One region of the Fictibacillus sp. EA-CB0309 genome, then DNA from elsewhere that is predicted to be linked to it. Evidence: a T-box and tRNA genes for the amino acid it is inferred to sense, from the RefSeq annotation. Region 1 holds a T-box; the other holds one or more tRNA genes.
What was found. The T-box of region 1 lies ahead of pheS (phenylalanine--tRNA ligase subunit alpha). A T-box ahead of a tRNA ligase gene usually reads a tRNA of that ligase, here a tRNA-Phe.

Region 1 (9,768 bases):
AAAACTCATCACAAGCGCGACAGCAAGAGACATGAATAAGCCTTTTAAGTGATAAGCACGTTCACGTTCTGGACGTTTTTTTAATAGTTTAAATGCCGCAACTGCTGCAACGGCAAAGGCACCTGTCATATATGCGGTAACCGCAACATGAAACGAGGAAGACAAAAAGCTAGGATTAAAAAAGGCATCCCAAGGATTTACATCATAGATCGTTCCATCAGGCTTGATCTTAAAACCAGCAGGTGTATTCATCCACGTGTTAACCGCAGAGATTAAGATCGCAGACGCAACGGCGCCTAGTGCAACAAAGAATACCGAGATCAAGCGAAAGTACCTTGGTAATCTGTCAGCCGCATAAACGTAAATAGACATAAACAGGGCTTCTAAAAAGAAAGCAAAGATCTCAATCTGAAAGGGAAGGGAGATGACCTTTCCTACGATTTCCATAAAACCTGGCCATAACAAAGATAATTGGACGCCGACAATCGTTCCCGATGGAATGGCAACACCTAAAAGAACAGCGAAGGCTTTCGTCCAACGCTTTGCCATAATAGCGTAGTCGTTGTCTCCCTTAACTTGATGAATGATTTCCGCGATGACGATCATTAAAGGAATACCAACGCCAAGCGTCGCAAAAATAATATGAAAACCTAGTGATGTTCCAAAAAAGGCTCTCGCGAGTACAACTGTATCCATGCCCGATTCCTCCTAAAAACTAAGAACTTTGTAAGTAAACAATCTATCTTTAAGGTGTCAAAAAATAGAGAGGATTATGCACACGAACATTTTGTCATACAGAGCTCGTCTTCTGTCATATGCTGACTTAAAGGGGGTGAGTGCGTGTTAGACAATACAAGTGTATACATCGAGGTACTCAAGTTTAGTGGAATCTTTGCCCCTTTGCTGTTTATTCTTTTACAGGCATTCAGACAATTCTTTTTCCTGCCTGTCGGTCTCATCTGTCTTACAGGTGGAATTTTGTTCGGAGCAGTTGCGGGCACTTTTTATTCCATCATCGGTATTACCTTGTCGAGTGTTCTTTTTTACTGGGGCATGAAAAGCATGCCGAAACTGATGAAAAAGTAAAAAAACTGCAAAAAAAGTGGATCGGAAAAAGAATGCCATTTTCGGTAGGTCAGATTGCTATTTTAAAAATGATTCCATTCATGCATTTTCATCTTTTAAGTCTTTGTCTGATTGAAATCTCGGCAAATTTTAGAGAGTATACGAAGGCTAGTATTATTTCAAACATACCGATCGCTATTTTTTATTCCTCGTTTGGATCCGTACTGCTTTCTCTGTCATTAGTAACATCTGCTGCAATCATAATCGTATTATCCGTTTTGTTTTATCTATTAAGAAGAAAAGAATTGGTCATAAAGTGGAGTGAATTTTTTGAGGCAGACCACGTAAAACGTGAAAAACAGCGCATGCCTGCATAGGGTATGCTTTTTTTGTTCAAACATAACAAAACTTCCACGAATAAAGTGCCAGATAAGTTATAATAGCTATTGAAATAGGTAGAGATAGTATGTACAAAATGGAGGACTTATATGGAGTACGAAATTAAAATAAAATTAAACAATGATAACGCGATATTACCTTACCAAGCCCATCAAGGCGATGCAGGATTGGATTTGTTTTCTATAGAGGAAATGATTATTAAACCAGGAGAGACAGGGTTGATTTCAACTGGGATACAAATCGAGTTACCTAAATTTACTGAAGCGCAAATTAGACCGAGAAGTGGATTAGCTCTTAAACATTCAGTTACTGTTTTGAATAGCCCGGGTACAATTGACGAAGGATATAGAGGAGAAATAAAAATAATATTAATAAATCATGGGAAAGTAGATTTTAAAGTTGAGAAGCACATGAAAATTGCACAAATGGTATTAGCACCGGTACTAAAGGTTCGTATTAAAGAAACACAAATATTAACAGAATCCGAAAGAGGCAATCATGGCTTTGGATCTACTGGAACTAAATAAAATAAAACTAGCCCATCATTTAATGTTGGGCTAAAACAACTTTTATTAAAATGTTATGAAATTCTCTTATCAATATCACCAACTCCTGGTATAAGCATACCGTCAGCATTTAATTTATCTGGTTCACCAACTACAAAGATTACCGGCATTGGATAAATGTCCATCATTAATTCTTCTATTCCCCTGTTAGAGTAAAAAACTGAGGCAACGATTATATTCCTTGGTTTATAGGTTTCAATTGCTTTTTGTGCTAAAGATATTGCTGTACATCCAGTAGCAAGAACTGACTTTGCAATTATTACATTTTCGATGTATCTTCCTTTAGGGATTTTAGGTAGCTCAACGGCAGCAATCTCGCTTTGTAAAGTTGAAGGACCTCGTAACCCTGCAAAATCCATATACCCACGTAATCCACCATCAAAATGTGAAGCAATTCCTTTACCGAAATAATTATAATCATCTCTAGTACTTAAGACTACAGTAGTTGGAATTGAAAATCGCATACCTTCAAATGGTAAATCCATAGGGGTCTGAATTTTAGTGGATGTTGTAAACATTTCACCAACTATTTCTTCTCCTATTTTCTCTCCTAGTTTATTCAGAGTAGTTCTTAGTAGCTGATTCTGTGCTGATTGATCTCGTATTTGAGTAGTTAAAGCTAATAAAAAATTTGATTTTAATACATTAACATTTGCCATTACTTATTAACTTCCGTAGAGGATAGTGTCCAAGTAGCAAATTGACCTTGTAATTTTGATAAACAGCCCCAAAAATCACTAAATAAATCCTGTTTATGAAAAATCACAATATGTTTTTTTCGAAGTAATCGTAAGTAATTTCTACCTTGTCCTCTGTTACGTTATAATATACGCGGGCACTTGATTCAGGTTTATTTTCTTTAGCAAGTCTAATAAAATGATCTACATAATCAGTACTACTATTCAAACTTGCTCTGTTTTTTAGCCAGTTAATAAATGACTTTTGAACAATTTCTCCTAATTCATGCGTATAAGTGAAAGAGCTCCTCCAATATCCTGAGTAATAATCACAAACTCTACTAATAAATTCTTGCTGTTTAGGATCAATTTTTTTATTGCTTTCTTTCATAAAAAGTAAAACTTTCGTGGGATCTGCATGGAGAGCCTGATCAAACTCAATCTCAGTAGCTGACTTTGAAAGTCCATTCACTTCCATTCCATATTTTGAACCCAAGATTAATATGTATAAATCACATTCTCTAGCCATTTTTAATGTTTCATGCATAGAACTACCAGAAAACGACTGGTCATTTAAATTACCTGCACCGATTAATTCTACAAAATCTGTAGAGGAAAAGGCTTTTTTAACTGCGTCTCTTTCACCAAGTAAATCTTTAATTGTGGAACTAATCATAATAGTAATAGGAACCATGAACATTCACCCCATTAAATTTTTTTTTTTGGTTGAAAATTGAAAAAATAAACTTATATTAATTATAAGTAATTAATTCCATTTATGTAACTTTTATATAAAACCGTAATAGAAATAAAATTTTTCGATAAAATTCGGTATTGTATAAGTTTAAGGAATAAGTGTATATTATAAAATTAGACATATTAAAATGCTAAAAAATAAAATTATATCTATGTGAAAAATAAAAAAACCCGGAAATCCCGGGTTTTACTTTAAGCCATCAGATAGAGTTGTTAAAATTTCTTCCTTCTTTTGCTGATCTGAATTTTTCCAGATCACTTCAAAAAGTACGCCAAGACCAGGAAGCATTTTTCTTCTCCACTTTCGATTGCATCAACAATCGTATCTTGTAATTGCTCTTTATTGTTTCCAGTAACGTTATGCAATACAGCTTTTCTTAAATCAAGATTCATGGGATAAGCACCTCTATTAATTTTTTCTTTTTTATTGTGTACGTTATGAGTAAGTTTTATGAGGAAAAATATTAAATATTTATGATTTAAAGGAGTACACCTTATAATGAAGCACATCGAATCAGAATCCAACGCTTCTTTAAAGCAATGGAAGAAGCTGCATACAAAAAAAGAGCGAGAAAGATCAGGCACATATTTGATTGAAGGCCCACATCTTATTGAAGAGGCAATAAAATCTGGTGCAAAGCTGCAGCATGTCATTATTGAAGAAAATTTTGAAATAAATGAAGCCTGGCTAAAAGAAAAGTTTACGCTATGGTCGGTTCCGGCTAAATTGATGAAACAGCTTTCTGAAACAGAAAAACCACAAGGGATTGTGGCTGTATGTGAAATGATGGATCAGTCAGCCGAACTTATAATAGAAAATGGCCGTTACTTATTGATAGACGGTGTACAAGACCCAGGTAATCTCGGAACAATCATTCGTACAGCGGATAGTGCTGGACTTGATGGAGTCTTCTTAGGTGAGGGTACCGCAGACCTTTATAATGGCAAAACAGTTAGGTCTACTCAAGGTTCTCTTTTTCATCTGCCGATTGTAAAAGCAGATCTTTTAGAGATTATCGAGCAATGTAAGGAGCGGAATATCACTGTTCTTTCAACTTCTTTGCAAAAAGCTGTTGATATGCGGAAAGCACCAGAAGTTGAAGGTTTCGCCTTAATCGTTGGAAACGAAGGAGCTGGTGTGCAGGAAGTTTTGCAAAAAGAATCGACGATGAATGTGAAGATACCCATTTTCGGTGAAGCTGAATCTTTAAATGTATCGGTCGCAACAGGCATTCTGTTGTATGAATTGCAGCGAAATCGAACGTAATTTGTTATGAGACGTTGCAATTGCTGATTTTTTTCATATATAATGAAAAAGATGAAAGGAATAGTGTGAAAAGCAAAGATGGAGAAAAGTAGATAATGATTCCGCCAAAAAGGGAGGAAATGTCCTGGACTGCGAGCATTTCTTTGGTAGGTATTATTGAATTCACTCCTGAGTTGTCACCTGAACGATTAAGTAGGGCTGACCGGTGAAGAGCCGTTATTTTAAATGAAGTGAACAGTGTATTTTTCATTGTTAAATTGGGTGGTACCGCGAACTCCTCGTCCCTTATTGGATGAGGAGTTTTTATATTTTTTAAGGAGGGGTTGCACGGTGAAAGACCGTTTAGAAGCTCTAAAAGTAGAAGCGATTGGCCAAATCAAAGAAAGCCAAGATTTAAAAGATCTGCAAGCAGTGAAAGTTGCTTATTTAGGAAAGAAAGGACCCATTACTGAAGTATTAAAAGGAATGGGTAAATTATCTGCAGAAGAACGACCTGTTATCGGAGCATATGCCAACGAAGTGCGTGACAGCATTCAGCAGGAGCTTGATAAAAAACAGACTGAGTTGGAAAATGCGGCAATCTCAGAAAAACTGGCGAAAGAAACGATCGATGTTTCATTACCAGGAAGACCTGTTAAACAAGGAAATTCGCATCCGTTAACAGCGGTTGTGACAGAGATTGAAGATTTGTTTCTAAGCATGGGCTTTACTATTGCGGAAGGGCCAGAAGTGGAAACAGACTATTACAACTTTGAAGCATTGAACTTGCCAAAGGGTCATCCGGCACGCGACATGCAGGATTCGTTCTTTATTACTGAAGACATCTTGCTTCGTACTCAAACGTCTCCAGTTCAGGCTCGTACGATGGAAAAGCACGAAGGTCAAGGACCTGTGAAAATCATCTCTCCAGGGAAGGTTTACCGCAGAGATAACGACGATGCAACACATTCCCATCAGTTCATGCAGATCGAAGGACTTGTGGTTGATCAAAACGTTCGATTAAGTGACTTAAAAGGTGTCCTTGAAACGTTTGCTAAGAAAATGTTTGGCGAAGATCGTAAAATTCGTCTGCGTCCAAGCTTTTTCCTTTTACAGAACCATCTGTCGAAATGGATATCTCTTGCTTTAAGTGTAGCGGAAAAGGCTGTTCGATCTGTAAGCAAACAGGTTGGATTGAAATCTTAGGAGCGGGTATGGTTCATCCGAACGTTCTTGAGATGGCTGGGTTTGATTCAAAGAAATACACAGGTTTTGCATTTGGTATGGGACCTGAGCGTATCGCGATGCTTAAATATGGAATTGATGATATTCGTCATTTCTATGCGAACGATATCCGGTTTTTAAAACAATTCAAAAATGCATAACTTGAGGAGGGGAATTACATGCTAATCTCTTATAACTGGCTAAAAGAATATGTAAACATAGAAATTACACCGTCTGAATTAGCAGATAGAATCACAAAAAGCGGTATCGAAGTTGAAATGGTCGAGTCGTTAAATAAAGGAATCAGCGGAGTTGTTGTAGGATATGTTCAAGAATGTATCCAGCATCCTAATGCTGACAAACTTAGAGTATGTAAAGTAGATGTAGGCCAAGGGGAAGTTTCTCAAATCGTTTGCGGTGCACCTAACGTGGCGCAAGGTCAAAAGGTTGCTGTAGCCGTGCCAGGTGCAGTTCTTCCAGGTAACTTTAAAATCAAAAAAGCAAAACTTCGCGGAGAAGAATCACACGGTATGATTTGTTCTCTTCAAGAGTTAGGCGTAGACACAAAACTTGTACCAAAGGAATATTCAACAGGAATCTTTGTGATGCCTTCTGATGCAGAGCCAGGAAGTGATGCATTAGAATACTTAAATCTGCATGACCACGTGCTTGAGCTTGGCCTGACGCCAAACCGTGCTGATTGCTTAAATGTGATTGGTGTTGCTTATGAAGTTGCAGCAATCCTTGAGCAAGAAGTAAAGCTTCCAAATTTAGCGATTGCAACTACAGAAGAAAAAGCGGAAGACTTTATTTCCGTTCATATTGATTCATTAGAAGATAATCCGTATTACGGAGCGATGATGATCCGTGATGTTAAGATTGGTCCTTCACCCCTTTGGATGCAGAATCGATTAATGGCTTCAGGAATTCGTCCGATCAATAACATTGTTGATATTACAAATTATGTATTGCTGGAATACGGTCAGCCGCTTCATGCTTTCGACTATAACCGATTAGGATCTAAAGAGATTGTTGTTCGTCGTGCAGCAGAAGGTGAGAAAATTCTTACTCTCGATGATCAAGAACGTACACTTAAAGACACACACTTAGTGATTACAAACGGTAAAGACCCGATTGCTGTTGCTGGTGTGATGGGCGGAGCAACAAGTGAAGTGCAAAATGATACAACAAACGTTCTTTTAGAAGCAGCTTACTTTGCCTCTGCACGTGTAAGAGCAGCTTCTAAAGATCTAGGTTTACGCAGTGAAGCAAGTTCCAGATATGAAAAAGGCATTGATCGTAACCGTGTATACGCAGCAGCTATGAGAGCAGCTGGATTGATGGCTGAACTTGCTGGAGGGAAAGTAGCTGAAGGAATTGTTGAAGCTGGAAAGCGCGAAGTAAACACATACAGTGTGAAGATGGACGTTTCTAGAATGAATGCTCTACTTGGAACAGAGATTTCGCCTGAACAAACAGCAGCAATCTTTGACAGACTAGGGTTTTCATATAAAGAAACGGATGGGCAGTTCGAAGTGGTTGTTCCTTCAAGAAGACCAGATATTACGATTGAAGCTGATCTGATCGAAGAAGTAGGACGTATTTACGGATATGACCGCATTCCAACGACGTATCTTTTATCAGAAGCACGTCCTGGCGGGTTAACGAAGAACCAAGCACAACGTCGTGACATCCGAACGTATCTTGAAGGTGCGGGACTTTATCAAGCTGTAACGTATGCGTTGACAACTCCAGCTAAGTCCACTCATTTTTCTTTTAGTGGTGAGACAGTTTATCCGATTTCCGTTGCTCATCCGATGAGTGAAGAGCGCAGTACGCTAAGAATGAGCTTGCTGCCACAACTTCTTGAAGTGCTTCAATATAACAGAAACCGTTCAATGGAAGATCTCGCTATTTATGAGATGGGCTCTGTATTCATCAATCGTCAGGAAGAGTTGACAGAACTTCCAGAGGAGTACGTATTTGTTTCTGGAGCAGTAACCGGTGTATTTAACGAACATTTGTGGCAAGGTGAAAGAAAGACAGTCGACTTTTACGTTCTAAAAGGAATTCTAGAAGGGCTAATGGGTGAACTGAATCTTTCAGAGCGCATCACGTACGAAGCAGGAGAAATTGAGAACATGCATCCAGGAAGAACAGCTATTGTGAAACTCGATGGTATTTCCGTAGGGTTTGTTGGTCAGCTTCACCCTGCTCTACAAAAAGAGTTAGATCTTAAAGATACGTATGTGTTCGAGTTGAGTGCAACAAATCTTTTAGAGAAGGAAACAAATGAGATGGTATATCAGACTCTGCCTCGTTATCCTTCTATTACCCGGGATATTGCTTTAGTAGTTGATCAAGAACTTCCAGCAGGTGATCTGACAACTGTGATACAAGCGGCGGGTGGAGAGTTATTAAAAGAAGTAAACCTTTTTGATCTGTATGAAGGAGAAAAGATGGAAGAAGGTAAGAAGTCACTTGCTTTCTCATTAAAATACTTCGATCCAGAACGTACACTTACAGATGAAGAGGTAGTAACAGCGCATGACCGCGTATTAAAGAGTTTAGAAGAACGCTTTGGCGCTCAATTAAGAAAATAAGCAGCAAAAAACCGGCTTATCAGATGATGAGCCGGTTTTTTTATAAAGGAAAATGTATTCCTACAGGAGCGTTACTTCCTCTTTTTACTCAACAGATTTAGTGCTTTTTGGGTGTTTGCAAAATGCTTCTTGGTTGCAGTATCAAAAACAGACTGTCCAAACTTCTCAACGAGCTCTGCCGCTTTAACATCGACATGAGGCCCTGCTCCCTTTGGGATTACCGTATTGAAACGTGCGCCTAGTTTATCCATCTCTTTTAAGAAGCTATATCTTGCCAAAATAGAGGCAGCTGCCACAGCAAGGTGAATAGACTCACCTTTTGTCGCAAAATAGAGCCCTTCTTTTAAAAGGTTTTTCTCTTTCGTTAAGTAGTTAAAATAAACACCAGGTTCGCAAAACTGATCCACTAATATACCTTCTATCTCTTTCCCTTCAATTTTAGCTTTTACATTTTGAAGAGCGCGGTTATGAAGAATTGCCTTGATTTTCCCTTGACTCATTCCTTTTTGCTGCAGCTCATTGTATTTTTCATTATTTAAAACAAGAAGAGAGTAAGGGACGGTGTGAATAAGTTCTTTAGCGATTTGAATGATCTGTTTATCGTTTAAGTGCTTCGAATCTTTAACGCCAAGTTCCCTTACTAGATCTAGCTGATCCCGTGATACATACGCTGCAGCAACAGTCATTGGGCCAAAATAATCACCTGTGCCAACTTCATCGCTTCCGATCATTGATAACTCTGCAGCATTTTGTGGCGGAGCATAGTGATGTGGTGGTTTAACGACTTTGCTTTTATCCTTAGATGGTGCGACTTGACCTGAAAATTTTTGAGACGCTTCTTCAGCGCCTTTTCCTTGAAACAGCACTTTCCCTGAATGATAGGCCGTTACAGTACAATCTGAAAGTTTAGCTGAAAAACGGCACCAGGTGGCGTTTTAGGTGAAAGGACTTGTGAAAGTTCTTTTTTCATTTCGAGTATTTCCGAGTTCGTCATTTTTTTTACAATATGTGCCATGCCTATTTTCCTCCTATGAATGAAGAGATTTCCAAATATATCAAAAAAGCGCTACAATAGAACAGAAATATTTTCAACTATGTACGATATTTGATAAGATAAAGATTAGAGTATTCATTAAATGAATGATCCTTTTTACAATAAGGAGGTTATTTTGTGGCGGAAGACAAAAATAAAAACCGTACTACGGTCGAGATATATGGACAACGTTATGTAA
Region 2 (9,768 bases), 250 kb from region 1:
GAAGCGTTAGCAAGATCTAGTTCTCCACGAACAAACTTTTCAAATCCACCGCCAGTTCCAGATACTCCAACTGGTGCTTGAACATCAGGATTTCCAGCTTGGAACTCTTCAGAAACAGCTTCCATAATAGGGAATACTGTAGATGATCCGTCGATTTTGATTTTTCCGCTTAGATCTCCACCGCCAGCAGCTCCATCTTCACTCTTGTTTCCACATGCTGCAGCGAAAACTAGGATTAGTGACATTACTGCCAAAAGGTACACAGACTTCATTTTCTTCATCTTGATAGGTCCCCCTAAATATGATTTTCGTCTTTTCATGTTAGAGAAATTTTTCTCAGGTCATGATCCCTTTTTAAATGCTTGTTTCTTTCTTACATGTTCTACAATAAACCTTGAATGTGAATTACGTTTTAACGAATTGTAAAGATAATGTTAAGACTGGTTCATCGACGAATATGTTTTTATTCTTTACAAATAGTCTTTATCTATACAAAAGCTATTTTCGAAAACAGCGTTTCTCGTAAAAGTAGTTGATTTAAGCTCCAGGGTGCTCGCTTTCCACAGGGTGTAGAACATTCTATCTCTAAAACAGCGAACTTTTAGAAATGATCATTATGATAAGATTCACCATACAAAAAAGAACCACGCTAATAATTAGCGCGGTTCTTCTACTTTACTTTCATTTTCCATTTCTGGTTTAGCTGGGATACCTTCTTTCTTCATGGAGAAATATGCATCAAGGGCACCTTCAGCTATCTCACTGTTCGTGTTTCCTTCTTTTATGTTCGGAACTACCACAGCAAAAGCAACCTCTGGTTTATCATAAGGGGCATATCCAATAAGCGTCTTATTTACAACACCTGTTGCTTTATCAATTTCTGCTGTTCCTGTTTTACCTGCTGGATTATAATCTTTGTTTTTAAATTTCCATGAAGCTGTACCGTTGTTGCCGTTCATCACTTCATAAAACCCTTTTGCACTACTGCAATTTCACTTTGCTTCATTTCAATCCTATTTAAAATGTTAGGTTCAAATCGATAAAGAAGCTTTCCTAACTTATTTGGGTCAACGGATGGTTCTCTTACCTCTTTTAAAAGATGCGGCTGCATTCTAAGACCACCGTTTGCAATCGTAGAAACGTATTGTGCCATCTGCATCGGTGTATATGTGTCGAATTGACCGATGGAGAAGAACATCGCTTGCGATAATTCACTGCTCATCCCTGTGTTATAACCAGTTGCCTCAGAAGGCAAGTCTATTCCCGTTGGTACTCCAAGACCAAATTGACTGTATGAGTTTCTTAATATATTGAATGCTTCTTGAACTTTGTTCTCGTTAAAGCGCTTATTAGAATAATCATAGCCAGCTAAACGCATGGCAATATGCCACATATATACGTTTGAAGATCTTTCTAAAGCTTCAACAGCGTCGACAGGTCCCATATTTTCATGAGATTTTAAAGGACGGCTGTCACCAAAAGTCAATGGTGCATCATAAATAATTGTATTTGGCTCGATAACTCCTTCTTTAAGACCGGTTAAAACAGTAGCCCCTTTAACCGTTGATCCCATGGCATATGAGTCATAAACGTTGCCAAAAGGTATGTCTGTAAACTTCCCTGTTTTTCTGTCGTATTTCTTAGCCGCCATGGATAATATTTCTCCGGTATTCGGATTCATCATTACAACATAAGCGCTATTTAACTTTTTGTTATCGTATGCATACTTGCCTCGAATGGCGTCTTTTAGTTTTTCTTCAATGACTTTTTCAACTTTTTGCTGGAGATCCATGTCTACAGTCAAAATAAGGTCGCTGCCTCTTGCCCCATCTTCCTCTACAGGATCTCCAACTGGATTACCCTTTTTATCTGTAACATATTTTATTTTCGACTTCGTTCCACGTAAAATGGATTCGTATTGTTCTTCAAGAAAACTCGTTCCGACCATATCGTTACGGTCATTACCACGTGCAGTGTAATAATCCATTCTTGATTTTGGTATTTGTTTTACCTGACCAAAGATATCACGGAAAGAATCCTTGTAAGGATATGACCGTTCAGCATCAGGTTTTATATCAACACCTTCAAGTTCAGGTAAATGTTCACTGATCAAAGCGATTTCTTTTTCCGTAGCACCAATTTTAATTCGTTGCGGAGAAAGCGTGTAACCTCGATCCATTTCACTTTTAATCGCAAGAACTTCGAGCTCTTTATCTGTAAAAGACTCAATATCTGCTTGTGTTACTTTTTGAAGCATAAGGTCATAAAGTTCTTCTGGAGGAGTATCCTTTTTCTCTTCTTTAGAAATTCTCGATTCTACTTCCTTCTCATTCAGAAAAATAAAATAGTCTTTTTTATCTCGTTCGGTTAGCTCTTTAAAATCTTTTTCAATAAGGTCGGCTAATTTTATTGCTAACTGATATCTTTCTTCTGCATCTGCTTCTTGTGTCCTCGTATATGTAATAGAGAAAACTGGCTCGTTATCCACTACTACCCGGTAATTCGCATCAAACATTTTGCCTCGTGGAGCATCCAATTTCGTTGTTACATTTTCTGTTAAGTAGGCATCGCGCTTATATTCTTCACCTTTTACGATCTGCACATAACCAAGTCGCAGAACCAGAACGGAAAAGAGAAAGAATACCGATAAAAAGAGGGCATTGATTCGAATAGGTACATGATTTTTCTTTTTATTGTCTTTTGTTTTCATAATATTGTAAATCTCCCTTTAAAACAGCACAGACACCTTTATAAAAAGGTGTCTAAAACGAACCGGTAATTATATCTACATAATAATAGTATCCTTACCAAGGCAATTATGTCAAAAGATAATTATTGTTTGTTAGGATTGTTCCCGTCTTGCTGCGTTTCTGCAAGCTCAATTGTTTTTTCAGGTCTACTTTCAGAAAAAGAAACTTTTCTTAAGCAAAAATATATTAAAAAGTGGCCTGCACCTAAGATGGGCAGCAATAAAGGGATACCTTTTTCTTCTGTTAAAAGACTGACAACGATGATAAACGTTATGATTGAAATGATTCTTCCTGCATTCAGATACATTTCACGAACAACGATATACTCAATTCTTTTTTCATGAATACCCCGGCATTTCCCGATGATATCATACGTTAATGAAACATATGGAACCAACAACAGAGGATAAGCAATTGATACAGATACCCCATATACAATGAGAAGAGTGAATGAAACGGGTAAAAGCAGAATAAACGGTGAAATAAAGAGCAACAATCCTCCAACAAATATAGCTCTCAATCTGTTCTTAGGACTTAAATAATGTGACACACAATAATAGCCAACAAAAGATACTAAGGATTGAACAAATCCGTATGTACCGAGAGCAAACTCACTTTTAGAGGTCGTATACACCCAAATAACAATTAAAAAAATAAATGTCCCTTCACGAAACCCTTGAAAAAAGTGTGCCCTTAGCAGCTGCAGCCAAGCTTTGTCTTTTTTTCGTTCCTTCATGACCTTCGTGATCCCGAAAGAACCGTGAGCTTTTCTTCTTTTTAAAAAGAAACTAATTGCTACAGCAATTAAAAACAAGACCATTGAAATGCTGAAGATTGTTTCGTATCCTAAATGTTTGTCCATCCTAGTAATGATATACCCAGCGCTAAGTGGACCAATCATACCCGAAAAGGAATTTAATACGCCAAGATATCCGTTAAAAAAATCTCGAGTCTCCGGTTCGGTAACTTCCAATGTCAGTACGTTAAAAGCAAGCCAATAAAATCCTAAGCCTAATCCTAACATCGCCCCAAGTACAATGATATAGTTACTTGCCACAGACCCCATGAAAAGGACACCAATATAAAATAAAGCAAGGATTAATACACCAATTCTGAGTACGATAACGCGATCAATCTTTTTGGCAAACCATCCCGCTAAATAAAACGCGATCGGCTGCATGACAACAATAGAAAGATTGTAAAAAGCGATATCGGTGATTTCCCCAGATTGTTTCCATAAAAAATGTTAACAAACGTGTTTGAAAGAGCTGTACTTAAGGTAAATAAACCACCTACAAATAACAATAAGAACAAATCTCTAGGGTATTGGTCGGTATCCATGAATTTTTTAATCTCATGTTTTCGCCCCCTTACATATCGTCGTTAGTGTCTTTCAATAAGATAGGGGCTATTCACTTTTTCATTAATTGGTTTTTATTGTATAAAGGAGTATGATGATATGTTTGAGTATTGGATTTTTGATCAAGTAGATATAGAACTGCTCCATGACTCCGAAGTAATGGTTGATTTTGAAAAATTGGAGGACAGTGCGAAGCTGAACAAAGATTTTATTTGGTCTTTTCAATCTAAAAATGTATTTGTTATTCAATCGTTTGTTCCATTCGGTGACGGTAATCTATCTCTTGATGAACTTTTAGTAAGGTTAGCAGATAACTATGAAATTCATGATAAAGGCATAATAAAAAGCCACTGGCAAGCCAGCAGCTTTCATTAATTATTTTGCTTCGTTATAACGCTTTTCAACTTCATCCCAGTTTACAACGTTCCAAAAAGCAGCAATGTAATCTGGACGTTTATTTTGATAATTTAAATAGTAAGCATGCTCCCAAACATCTAGTCCAAGAATTGGCGTTTTACCTTCCATAACCGGTGTATCTTGGTTTGGCGTGCTTGTTACTTCAAGCTCTCCGTTGTTTACAACTAACCAAGCCCAGCCAGACCCAAATCTTGTTTTACCAGCATTCGCAAACTCTTCTTTAAAAGCATCAAGGCTTCCAAATTTGCTGTTGATTTTGTCAGCAAGCTCTCCAGATGGTGCGTTAGCTCCGCCTGGTGCGATCACTTCCCAGAAAAGACTGTGATTAGCGTGCCCACCACCATTGTTTCTAACAGCATTTTGGATACTTTGCGGTAGAGCATCAAGGTTGGAAAGAAGATCTTCCAAGCTCTTGTTTTCAAATTCAGCTTGTCCTTCAAGTGCTGCATTTAAATTATCAACATATGTTTTGTGATGGCGACCGTGGTGGATCTCCATTGTTTCTTTGTCGATATGCGGTTCAAGTGCGTTTGTTTCATAAGGTAATGCAGGCAGTTCAAATTTAGCCATGTTCATTTCCTCCTTATAATATGTAGAGTTTTATATGTTCATTTTCAAGGGTAGCTTGAAAAGTGAAACCATTTAATCAACTTACTTGTTTAGAAAGTATTCAACATGTTTACCTTATCAAATTTATAACGAACTTTCAATTCTTAAACACTGTACCCTTTATAGTCATAAAAAAACCTTACGGCACGCCGTAAGGTTAATATGTATAATATGGTGGCTCGAGACGGAATCGAACCGCCGACACGAGGATTTTCAGTCCTCTGCTCTACCGACTGAGCTATCGAGCCAAAAATTTTTCAAAATTTTATGGTCTTATTTAATAACTGTGTCTCTTCCTCTAAACGTTCCCTTCTAGGGTGTATCCGTCGAGACAACTCGCAGCATACTCGTGCTGTAACGCTCGTAGCTATCGAGCCAAAAATTTTTCAAAACCAAAAATCTTTTCATCATAATATGTAATGGAGGAGGTAGAGGGATTCGAACCCCCGCGGGTCGTTAAACCCCTGTCGGTTTTCAAGACCGATCCCTTCAGCCGGACTTGGGTATACCTCCTCGATTATGTGGTGGACCCTGTAGGACTCGAACCTACGACCAATCGGTTATGAGCCGACCGCTCTGACCAACTGAGCTAAGGGTCCAAAGATAAAGCTTATGTAAATGTTATGGGGCGGACGAGGGGAATCGAACCCCCGAATGTCGGAACCACAATCCGATGCGTTAACCACTTCGCCACGACCGCCATCGTGATTAGTAAAATATTTTGGTAGCGGCGGAGGGAGTCGAACCCACGACCTCACGGGTATGAACCGTACGCTCTAGCCAGCTGAGCTACACCGCCAAAATGGCTCCACAGGTAGGACTCGAACCTACGACCGATCGGTTAACAGCCGATAGCTCTACCACTGAGCTACTGTGGAATAACGTCTTAACTTTGTTAAGGACAAGAACTACTATATCACGTTGCCGCAATTAATGTCAATAACATTTTTAAAATGAATTTGCGCGAACACATGTACTTTTTAGAACAAAAATAATATAACACGCCCGACAGCAATAAGCAATGAAGATTTATAATACTTGATAATAAAAATAACCGATCATTAAAGCTTGTGTAAAGACTTTAATCAGTGTTGTTCCTACGAAAGCTAGCACCGTACCAATACCTACAGAAACGGCTGATTTCAATCCTTTTCTTTGGAATAGAAGTTCTGCAATTACAGCACCTAGAAACGGCCCAATCAGTATCCCAGCAACAGGTATTACAAATGGTCCAGCTATCAACCCGATCGTACTTCCCCATAAAGCCGCTTTAGATCCTCCTTTTTTCTTAACCGCATAAGCATTCCCTATGTAGTCAACAACAAACAAACTAATAAACAATAGCATTTGCACGATAAGAAATAATGGAGTGAACGGCTCAAATGAAAAAGCAAATCCATAGATTAAAAAACCGGCAGCTAAAAATAATACTCCAGGTAAGATCGGATAGATTAACGCAATAAAACTGATTACGAACGCTAAACCAATCAAAAACCAATATAAATAGTCCACTTCTTTCTCCTTTCTCGTAAAAGACCAAATAAATAACCAGGGAATTTCCCTGGCTTCATTTTACTTCTCTAATACAGCTTCTGCAATATTAACAGCGTGGTCCCCTATTCTTTCTAGGTTACTGATAATATCAACAAAAACAATACCTGCATTTCCGTCGCATAGTCCTTCGTTCATACGCATAATGTGCTGTTTACGAAGTGTACGCTCCATTTTATCGATTTTATCTTCTAATCCGAGTACTTCTTTAGCCAGTTCAATGTTTCCTTCTTCCAATGCTTTAACGGCCTTATCGACTGTTGAAACCGTTAAGGTGAACATTTCATCTAAGTCTTGCTTAGCCGTGTCTGTCAAACGAACATTATTACGCAGTTGATAATCAACAAGTTCAATAATATTCTCCATATGATCCCCAATACGTTCAATGTCACGAGATGTGTCTAAAAGCATTGAGTGTTCATTGGATTCTTGAGGTGTTAACGGATGTGCAGACAGTTTAACAAGATAAGATGTTATCTGACGATCTAAGTTATTGATTGCTTCTTCATATTGAAGAGCAAGATCAGAATTCTTTTTATCTTTTTCATTTAAATAGGTGATGGCTTCTTTTAATCCCGCTTGAGAATAATTGGCCATACGAATAATTTCTTGCTTAGCTTGTCTGATTGCTAGTGAAGGTGATGTCTCTAATACGATTTCGTCAAGATGTTTCGCCTTGTACTCAATCAATACATCTTCACCTTTAATTAGCTTGGTAACAATAAAGGCTAATAACCCAATGAACCAGAATTGTATCAGAACGTTCGTCACATTAAACGTACCATGAGCAAACGCAATTTGCATAGCTGGTTCTAAGTCAAGCTTTTGAGTTAAGAATTCAATATAATGTCTGAAAGGAACAAGAATGATCAAGAAGATGACTGTTCCAATCAAGTTAAAGATTACATGTGTAAGTGCAGCACGTCTTGCTGCAACTGTTGTACCGATTGCTGCTAGAATAGCGGTAATTGTAGTACCAATATTATCCCCGAACAATACAGGCAGTGCCGCTTTAAGATCAATCATATTCTGAGAATAAAGTTCTTGCAAAATACCAATCGTTGCACTTGAAGACTGAACGATTACAGTAAATAATGTTCCAATCACAACTCCAAGTATTGGGTTGTCACTCATAGAAACCGTCAGCTCTTGAAATGCTTCAAGGCTGCGTAATGGTTTCATACCATCACCCATAAGTTCAAGACCTAAGAATAATGCACCAAAACCAAACGTAATCTGTCCAAAATAGTTATACTTCGGATTTTTAAAGAAAAAGATTAAGATGGATCCAACTGCTATAATAGGCAAAGCATATTCACCAACATCAATACCTATGATGAATGACGTAATCGTTGTTCCAATGTTTGCTCCCATGATAACTCCGATTGCTTGCCTTAGAGTTAAGAATCCCGCGTTAACAAGTCCTACCGTTAGAACGGTCGTGCCTGAACTACTTTGAATCAATACTGTTACAAATATCCCAGCTAAAACTCCCATAAAAGGATTTGTCGTTAATTTATCAAGTATTTCTCGTAATCGGTCTCCTGCAGAATTTTGAAGGCCATCTCCCATGTACTTAATACCGAATAAGAAGATCCCCAGTCCCCCGATAAATTGAAATAACATTTCTTGATAATTCAATGTTTACAGCTCCTTATTAACTATCATTTATCAACCTTTGCCATTATCTCTATTTGTATAGTTTGTGTAAATAAAAAATCGGAATTTGTAACATTTCCTTTACAAATGAATCTTATTGTCGAAAGTTCTAGGTTCATGTAAACTATTTATGGTCAGTAAACGAAGGAGATTCTTTAATGAAATTACATATCCGTTTTGTTAAAAGTTTATATTCTATAAAGTCGATTGCTCAATTTAGATTATTAGGTGTAGGAAGTACGATTCTTTATGTTTTATCCCTGACCTTATTATGTATCTTCCCTGTTTTAATCATTTTCTTATTAAGCCTTCTATCAGGTAATCAATCCTTGTCCAATTTTGAAAGCTTTGGTTTAAATCCAGCTCAAATGCAAAATTTCGCTTCTTCATTAGATGGAATATTCCCTATAATAGTAGCCGTTATTTATGCTGTTATGTTTGTCCTGCTCTCAGGCGTATTATTTTCAGGGGCCTCCATATTAGCTGGTGTTGCGATTCTTGCAACAAAAATATTTGGCAGAAGACTTACGTATAGACATCTATGGGTTATGTCCTGTTATTCCATTACCCTGCCTTCTTTTTTATTCACTATTCTTTTTACATTAAATGTACAAATTTCTTACTCTTTTATCTGGTTTTGGCTATTATCGTTTATTATTTGCACCCTGGCTATTACTAAGATTCCTGTAAAAAAATAAAAAAGCGGCTGATGTGCCGCTTTTTTACTGCCTATTTAAAGAGTGATTTAATCGCTTCGATCAGTGCGATAAGAAAATCGATTATTTTTTGGATGAATGATTGTGTCTCTTCCTTGTTTAAGAAGTCTCCAAGATTTTCACTGATGTTCTTAAGATCACTTTGAACCTGATCCCAATCGATATTAAGGTCTTTCATCTTGTTAAACAAGGCGATAAGCCCATTCAGTTCTTCCTGCGTTAATTCAATGCCCATATCCTTTGCAACTTTTTCGATTAATGCCCGCAAATCTTCTTCTGACTTTACCGGATTCTTTGCTATTTCCTCTTTAACACGAGTCATTAACTCTGTTGCTTCTTTTGTACCGATTCTTTCTCCTAGTTCAGCTGTTTTCACCATTTCTTCATTAGCTACTTGTTTTTGTGCTTCTGGAATCTCGATCTGAGCTGTTGTTTCATATGCTTTAAGAATTCCCGTTAATGCAGCTGTACCAGACACTTCAAAAGGTGCTGTAACATAGATCTCTGCATCGGTAACACCAGCAGTCGTTAAAGCATTCATATACATTTCTTCTGTTACCCAGTTAATATTGTTTGCTTCAACAGATAACCCTTGATCTTTTTCGCCAATTGTAATCTTTGATGACGAGATCGCTTTTGATCCAATTTGGGCTTTCGATATATACTCACCTAGATATTGATGTTCTTCTTCATTTGTTACTTCCAC

Region 2: it has a tRNA-Phe gene. The T-box ahead of pheS (phenylalanine--tRNA ligase subunit alpha) is inferred to sense a tRNA for this amino acid. The anticodon was not compared.

Annotation. Positions count from the first base shown of each region.
Region 1 covers NZ_CP169271.1:1,426,745-1,436,512, forward strand. Annotated here, with positions in the region: gene ACEWFH_RS07930 (cytochrome ubiquinol oxidase subunit I) at 1-696, opposite strand, end outside; gene ACEWFH_RS07935 (hypothetical protein) at 841-1,086, shown strand; gene ACEWFH_RS07940 (hypothetical protein) at 1,119-1,442, shown strand; gene dut (dUTP diphosphatase) at 1,554-1,991, shown strand; gene ACEWFH_RS07950 (uracil phosphoribosyltransferase) at 2,045-2,689, opposite strand; gene ACEWFH_RS07955 (DUF4062 domain-containing protein) at 2,793-3,401, opposite strand; partial or broken gene sspI (small acid-soluble spore protein SspI) at 3,651-3,856, opposite strand; gene ACEWFH_RS07965 (TrmH family RNA methyltransferase) at 3,963-4,730, shown strand; T-box leader at 4,797-5,019, shown strand; partial or broken gene pheS (phenylalanine--tRNA ligase subunit alpha) at 5,061-6,094, shown strand; gene pheT (phenylalanine--tRNA ligase subunit beta) at 6,113-8,536, shown strand; partial or broken gene rnhC (ribonuclease HIII) at 8,608-9,551, opposite strand; gene zapA (cell division protein ZapA) at 9,708-9,768, shown strand, end outside.
Region 2 covers NZ_CP169271.1:1,671,803-1,681,570, reverse strand. Annotated here, with positions in the region: gene ACEWFH_RS09280 (PstS family phosphate ABC transporter substrate-binding protein) at 1-281, opposite strand, end outside; partial or broken gene ACEWFH_RS09275 (penicillin-binding transpeptidase domain-containing protein) at 657-2,710, opposite strand; partial or broken gene ACEWFH_RS09270 (MFS transporter) at 2,833-4,091, opposite strand; gene ACEWFH_RS09265 (hypothetical protein) at 4,210-4,485, shown strand; gene ACEWFH_RS09260 (superoxide dismutase) at 4,486-5,097, opposite strand; tRNA gene ACEWFH_RS09255 (tRNA-Phe) at 5,309-5,384, opposite strand; tRNA gene ACEWFH_RS09250 (tRNA-Ser) at 5,557-5,649, opposite strand; tRNA gene ACEWFH_RS09245 (tRNA-Ile) at 5,659-5,735, opposite strand; tRNA gene ACEWFH_RS09240 (tRNA-His) at 5,761-5,836, opposite strand; tRNA gene ACEWFH_RS09235 (tRNA-Met) at 5,859-5,935, opposite strand; tRNA gene ACEWFH_RS09230 (tRNA-Asn) at 5,940-6,014, opposite strand; gene ACEWFH_RS09225 (DUF456 domain-containing protein) at 6,166-6,648, opposite strand; gene ACEWFH_RS09220 (Na/Pi cotransporter family protein) at 6,709-8,313, opposite strand; gene ACEWFH_RS09215 (DUF1189 family protein) at 8,505-9,044, shown strand; gene ACEWFH_RS09210 (DUF1002 domain-containing protein) at 9,076-9,768, opposite strand, start outside.